DNA from 2 places in the Mesobacillus sp. MER 48 genome. Region 2 is predicted to be linked to the other one. Evidence: riboswitches for the same ligand, from Rfam matches in the RefSeq annotation. Region 2 holds a riboswitch; the other holds the start of a gene.

Region 1 (3,492 bases), on a different contig from region 2:
CGATACTCCCGAGGCTGTCGCGGATATGATCAAAACTAAATGGGATCTTGGGCTCAATGGTGGAATCGTCGTTGCCAATCCGATCCCTGAAGGTGATGCAATGGAAGAAAGTTTCATAGCTGACGTGATCGAAAAAGCACTGGCAGAAGCGAAGAAAAAGCATATAGACGGCAAGCATTTGACCCCATTCCTGCTGGGTAAGGTTAAAGAACTGACCGAGGGAAAGAGCCTTGTTGCTAATATCGCGCTTGTCAAAAATAACGCCAGGGTGGGAGCGAAGATTGCCGCCAGCCTTTCCAAACAGAGAATCAGCCATTAAGGCTGTTTTTTTTTGGTATTTTGGTCTAAGATGCATTCTTAATTTGTATTTTATAATACTCGCTACTTTTCTTTATCAATACGGTTCTTGAATTTCATGAAATCAAGGTAATAAGAAAAATCTTCTTTGCTGATCCCATTTTTTATTGCTTCGTCAACAAGTCCGATCCATTCCTCATCAACGGGGATCGAATCAATCCTTTTTGTTTGCTGGCCCATCAGGTTCTCCACAGACGTATCCAGATTGTGGGCAAGTCGTGATAAAACCTGGAGCGAAGGATTTTCTTGAATGCCTCTTTCGATATAACTTAGGTATGACTTGGAAACATTCGCTTTTTGAGAAAGTTCAGTAATAGAATAGTTTCTTTCCAATCTTAATCTTTTAATCTTCTCTCCAACCTTCATCTAGTTATCTCCTTAAAATCAACTATATTCATTATAACGAACAAATAGATTCTTTAAAAAATACGAAATAGTATGAGAATGGAAGGAATTTCTTAAAAAAGAACGATTATTGTTCTTTTTTAAGAAAATTTGCCTTATTATGGACTTTTTCAAAAATGGTTCCTCTGAACTATACTCGAATGGAGTGTAGTAGTACCGAGTTAAGGAGGCAAATGGCAATGTACAGAAAAAACTGCGATCGATGCAATCGTCCCTCGTTTAGCAGCAGTGAACAGGGTGAATGGCTATGTCCGGTGTGTGGCAATGATTTAACAAGGTACCCGTTTTTCAATGCCATCAGCCTTGAAAAAGTAGTCCTAAAGCATCGCGGGAAAAGGCAAACCTATCCAAAAACTTCACAGTCCAAAGGCTTATCTTCAGATTTATGGGGGTGAATGTAAAAAAAGAGTTCAACATTTAAGGATAGGATGCGACAAAAAATACTAGTAAAAAGATTTAAATTTTCAGAAAAATAATGTTTTAATCTATAAATTTGTAATTGTTTGGAAGAAAAAGAAGGATAGTTCCAGAAATTCGCCGACAAATATTTACATGTTAAATATATAGAACAAGGTACAATGACATTGGGAGTAAACGATTAAGCAAAAAGGTACAGATAAAGGCAAACTGGTTGAAAAACCAGGACGCAAAGTCACGGATCTAAGGTGCAAAAGTACTATGATGGCCGGGCCGCCTGGGATACTAACTGTATTTTGGGGGGAAGAACTTGATTAAAGAACAGGTAATTTTCGAAGAATTGGATACAGAATGGATGCAGCTGATCATGGAAGCATTGGAGATGGGAATAAATAAAGAAGAAATCAGGAAATTTTTAATGACCAATAGGCAGGAGTAAAGGATACATAAAGATAATCGTTATATACTCGGGCAGCTCCTTACAGAGGTGCTTTTTATTTTACAAAAAAGGGACAGCGAAATGGCTGTCCCTTGTGATTATTTATTATTGAGTTTCCATTTGTTGAACTCGAGAAATTCACGGAACTGGTCTTTGCTGATTCCGGAATCCATTGCTTCTTTCACAAGATTAACCCAGTCAGAATCAATATTTTCTTTATCGACTTGTTCATGGATCAATTGATCAACCGGGACATTCAGGACTCCAGCGATCTTCTCAAGAAATTGAATTGAAGGATTCGTTTGCAGATTCCGTTCCAAAGAGCTTAAATAGGACTTTGCGACGCCAGCTTGCTCAGCCAACTCGGATAGGGACATTCTTTTCTCTTGTCGAAGTTTTTTGACGCGTTCACCAATCACAGTATCCACACACCTTGTCAATTTATAGTTATATCATAACAAATCTGATAAAATAGTTCCATATTAAGAACACCTTACAGAACAATTATAAACAATCTTCTCAATTTTTGTGGTGTTTTTTTTAATAAAAGGTTGGGAAAAAAATAGTCTCTATAGTTATCGGCGGTTAACGGTGAATTTTTATAAAAAGTAAACAGGATAGTCTATAATATTCTTTTATTCGAAAAAAAGGTAAAATGGTAGCAATCAGACAAGGTACGGGTGATGATATGCAGAAAAAGTATTTATTGATCTATGAAGAAATCGCCAAACAAATCCAGGAGGGGCATTACCACGCCAAAACAATTTTGCCATCTGAAAATGAATTTGCCGAAATGTATCAGACATCACGCGAAACAATTCGCAAAGCCCTGAATCTTCTCGCACAAAATGGCTTTATCCAAAAAATCCGCGGCAAAGGCTCACTCGTGCTCGATTTGAAAAGGCACCAGTTTCCGATTTCCGGGCTAATCAGTTTTAAAGAACTCGCGAAAAATATGGGCGGAAAAGCAAAGACGACTGTGGATGGGTTTGATCTCGAACAGGCAGGAGCGGATATCGCGAGGGAACTGAATGTTGACAATGATGAGATGGTCTGGAAGGTGAAGAGAGTCAGGCATATTGATGAAGAACGGGTCATCCTCGATAAGGATTTTATCGTCGAAAGGCATGTGCCAGGCCTGTCACGCCAAAAATGCGAGAATTCGATTTTTGAATATATTGAGCAGGAACTGGATAAAAAAATCAGTTTTGCCAAAAAGGAATTCACGGTTGAGGAACCGAGTGAAGAGGATCGGGAGCTTCTGGATATGGAAGGATTCCATGCGATTGTCATCGTGAAAAACTATATTTATTTCGATGATGCGACACTTTTCCAGTATACCGAGTCAAGGCATCGTCCCGACAAGTTCCGGTTCGTGGATTTCGCCAGACGTATGGATACACAGAATATATAAAAAAGAGCTGCCGTTGACAGGCCTGGGCGACCAGGCTGTCATTAGGCAGCTTTTATTAATGTTTCGGATATTTTCCGACTAGATGAATGGCACTGATGATCCGTTTATTGATCCAGGCCCTGTTCTCCTGAGTGTTTAGCTGTTCATAAACCATCTTTCGGCCATCTTCCGTAGTGACATAGTGGCTTGGAAGAGTGTTCAGGCTGATGGCGATGATATCATTACGGCACTTCTGGCAATTGCAGAAAGTCTGGTAATCGGGGCTCATCATCAACACATTGACAAGAGTCGAAACCACTTCCTCCATTACATTGATATAACCAAATTTCATGGTGCTCCTTCTCTCCCTAAAGATGTCCTAAATAAATTATAGACGAATTACGCAAATATAAAATCTTTTTTTTGCTTTAAACTTAAGATAGGTCTATTTACATAATTTTATTGTAAAAAGTGGAAGTGT
Region 2 (3,492 bases):
AGGATTTTTCCATTTGCCGCATCCAATGTGAAAGAATAGATCCCCTCGCTGTTGCCTTTTGTATAGGTACCGAAATAGCCTTTGAACTTTTCATGGGTTGCCATTATGAATGCCTCCAATTTAATTCGCGTTAATACTATGGTTTATAGTCTAGCAAAAAAATCATGGCAGACAAAATGTTACGTCCACCATGGTAATGGGTAAAATAAACATGAGCATTTTTGGTATTGGGATGTTAGGTTTTCTGACGAAAATCTGGACTTTGGACTTTAGAAGGGATATGCTCTTTTTTGAATAGTTTTTCGTGAATTAGGAGGGTTATCATGAGCTTGCAAAAGCAGATAATTGAAGATTTGAATGTGCAGCCGCAAATTGATCCCCAGCAAGAAATCAGGAAAAGAATCGATTTTTTGAAGGAATATTTGCTTACATCAAGGGCGAAAGGGTTCGTTCTAGGCATCAGCGGCGGCCAGGATTCCACTCTGGCGGGGAAACTTGCGCAAATGGCTGCGGAGGAATTGCGGTCAGAAGGCAAGGATGCCAAATTCGTCGCTGTCAGACTTCCTTATGCGGTGCAAAAAGATGAGGATGATGCTCAGAAAGCACTGGAATTCATCAAGCCGGATCAAACGATCACCTTCAATATCCAGCCTGCTGTCGACACCTTCAATACCCAGTTCGAGGAAGCGATTGGCGAGAAGATGACAGACTTTAACAAAGGAAATGCAAAGGCAAGGATCCGGATGATCACCCAATATGCTATCGGCGGGCAGGACGGCTTGCTGGTGATTGGGACAGACCATGCTGCTGAAGCAGTAACCGGATTTTTCACAAAATACGGGGATGGAGGAGCTGACCTGCTGCCGCTTACCGGCTTGAACAAGCGCCAGGGCAGGGAACTGCTCAAAGCATTGAATGCAGAATCGAGACTGTATCTGAAAGAGCCTACCGCTGACCTTTTAGACAACAAGCCGCTTCAATCTGATGAAACCGAACTTGGCGTCAGCTATGAAGTAATCGATGATTATCTTGAAGGAAAGCAGATCGACGAAGCAGCAGCTGCCAAAATTGAGGGCAGATATCTTGCTTCAGAGCATAAACGGCATGTTCCAGCGTCCATGTTTGATTCATGGTGGAAGGAATAAGCACAAAAAAGGCCTGGCTAAGATTTTCAACCAAAAGCCAGGCTTTCCTTTTTATTCAGTTTGCGCAATAGCTAACTGTGGCGCATCCTCTTTGTCTGTCACTTTGTCGATTTTATCGGTGAACATCTGGAAGACCCGCTTTTTTTCTTCCAACTCCTTGATATACTCTTTCAAATCATTGAATTTCTCCTCAAATGGCTGATGATACAATTCGCGAATCTTCCTGTTCAGGTCCGGATTCACTGTTGACTGGACAACCTGCTTCGTGATGTTGAATTTATATGTATACACTTTAAGCTCATTTTTAACTTCGTCATACTCCGCATCTATTTCTTTAAGAATCTCTTCAATTTCTGCTTTCCATTCATCTAGCGACTTTTTAACATGCTGTTCCATAAGGATCCTCCTGCCATTCGCCTGTAATAAAGCTTCTTCCTTTTATTCTAGCAACTGAACTTTACATAGAGATTGCTGGGATATTACATTGTGAAAACAATGCGCTAATCAAAGTTGGCGCCTGAAAGGGTTGTCTATCTTTCATGCGATCACAAAGTTATAGGAAATTAGACTCATCTTTGTAATTAATTGGCGAATTTTGTTGAAAGTATGGTTCTAAAGTTTTATATTTTAAGTAGAACTGAAAAAGGCAAACTTATCGAAAGGTGAGGACGCAAAGCCACGAGTCTAAGGCCATGCTGCTAGGATAGTCGGGTTGCCAATAAAAGATCGGATGAGTATAGAACATATCGGTGAATGGTATTGGTTGACTGTTTGCCAAAGGAAATCCGCCGTCTTTTTTGGAGGGTTTTTTTTATTCTTCCTGGTCCATTCTGCACAATCATGCAAAAAGAACTGAATTTCACGTTTGCCGAGTGTGAGAAAGGATAAATAAAACTTAAGTATCTTGACAGGACGAGTGAAAATAATCCTTTTGGCAGGTTTTGTTTTTAGGAAAAAGGATTTTTGAAAAATAGAATGGAAGGTGGAGGAAACGTTGACTGTATTGTTTGGGACGGTAGAGTACTTTGAACGGGAGATAGAGTTTCATTTAACAGATGTTGAAAAAAGGGAAAGGTTCCAGGAAGAAATTCAGCAGATACAAATGAAGCTGGAAGAAGAGCTTCGGAATGATTTCATCTGTGACGAGAGGCTAAGAAGGGAATGCCTTGAGAATCTATCAAATGCATGCAGTAAATTAACTGAAGATTATGTAGTTTGATAACTACTAAAATATGAAAGCCTGTGGTGCGGACCACAGGCTTTTTCTATTGATTAAACATTTTCGATGATCGTTGCGACACCCATTCCGCCGCCTATGCAGAGGGTGGCCAGTCCGTATTTTTGTTCTCGTTTCTTAAGTTCGTGGATGAGTGTGACTAGAATTCTTGCTCCGCTTGCTCCAATTGGGTGGCCAAGCGCAATGGCACCGCCGTTGACATTTACATTCTCCTCGCTCATGCCAAGTTCCTTCATGACGGAAAGAGCCTGTGCCGCAAATGCCTCATTCGCCTCTACTAAATCGATATCCGTTAACTCCATTTCCGCTTTCTTAAGGGCTTTCTTAACAGCGCTAACAGGCCCAATACCCATGATGGATGGATCAACGCCCGCAGAAGCATTCGCCTTGATGGTTACAAGTGGAGTAACTCCTAGTTCTTTTGCTTTTTTGCCACTCATCACCACAACTGCAGCTGCGCCATCATTGATTCCAGAAGCATTGGCTGCGGTTACGGTTCCGTCTTTCTTGAACGCAGGCCGTAACTTGCCAATCTTTTCAAGAGTGCTGCCGAATTTAGGATGCTCATCCTGATTGACAATAATAGGATCGCCTTTACGCTGTTTCACTTCTACAGGGACGATTTCATCCTTGAAGCGTCCGGAAGTGATCGCTGCTTCTGCCCGATTCTGGCTCTTGACTGCGAAAGCGTCCTGTTCATTGCGCGAGATTTCATATTTTTCGGCAAGGTTTTCGGCAGTAATACCCATATGGTAGTCATTAAATGCACATACGAGTCCATCGCCAAGCAATGTATCAACGAGTTTTTGGTCGCCCATTTTGAAGCCTTCACGCGCACCTTTGAGAACGAAAGGCGCCTGGCTCATATTCTCCATTCCGCCAGCGACAACGATATCGGCTTCACCTGCTGCAATTGCCTGATATGCCAGGTGAACGGCCTTCAAACCTGAGCCGCATAGTTTATTGATTGTCATGGATGGGCATGTCTCTGGAAGTCCTGCTCTCATGGCAGCCTGGCGTGCCGGATTTTGACCAAGCCCGGCTTGAAGGACATTTCCCATGATGACTTCATCGACGGAATCAGCACTAATATTTGCTTTTTCCAATGCA

What was found. A riboswitch is a leader RNA that binds a small molecule or an ion and turns the genes downstream of it on or off. The one in region 2 is predicted to bind cyclic di-GMP.
Region 1: linked by a shared signal. The riboswitch ahead of M3593_RS15665 (anti-repressor SinI family protein) and the one ahead of M3593_RS18575 (hypothetical protein) in region 2 are both predicted to bind cyclic di-GMP.

Annotation. Positions count from the first base shown of each region.
Region 1 covers NZ_JAMAUR010000004.1:170,496-173,987, forward strand. Annotated here, with positions in the region: gene M3593_RS15650 (pseudouridine-5'-phosphate glycosidase) at 1-319, shown strand, start outside; gene M3593_RS15655 (helix-turn-helix domain-containing protein) at 382-723, opposite strand; gene M3593_RS15660 (hypothetical protein) at 942-1,157, shown strand; cyclic di-GMP riboswitch class I at 1,374-1,460, shown strand; gene M3593_RS15665 (anti-repressor SinI family protein) at 1,490-1,618, shown strand; gene M3593_RS15670 (helix-turn-helix domain-containing protein) at 1,717-2,037, opposite strand; gene treR (trehalose operon repressor) at 2,307-3,032, shown strand; gene M3593_RS15680 (late competence development ComFB family protein) at 3,088-3,363, opposite strand.
Region 2 covers NZ_JAMAUR010000006.1:82,222-85,713, forward strand. Annotated here, with positions in the region: gene M3593_RS18560 (lactonase family protein) at 1-104, opposite strand, end outside; gene nadE (ammonia-dependent NAD(+) synthetase) at 324-1,145, shown strand; gene M3593_RS18570 (hypothetical protein) at 1,197-1,541, opposite strand; cyclic di-GMP riboswitch class I at 1,781-1,865, shown strand; gene M3593_RS18575 (hypothetical protein) at 2,140-2,364, shown strand; gene M3593_RS18580 (acetyl-CoA C-acetyltransferase) at 2,418-3,492, opposite strand, start outside.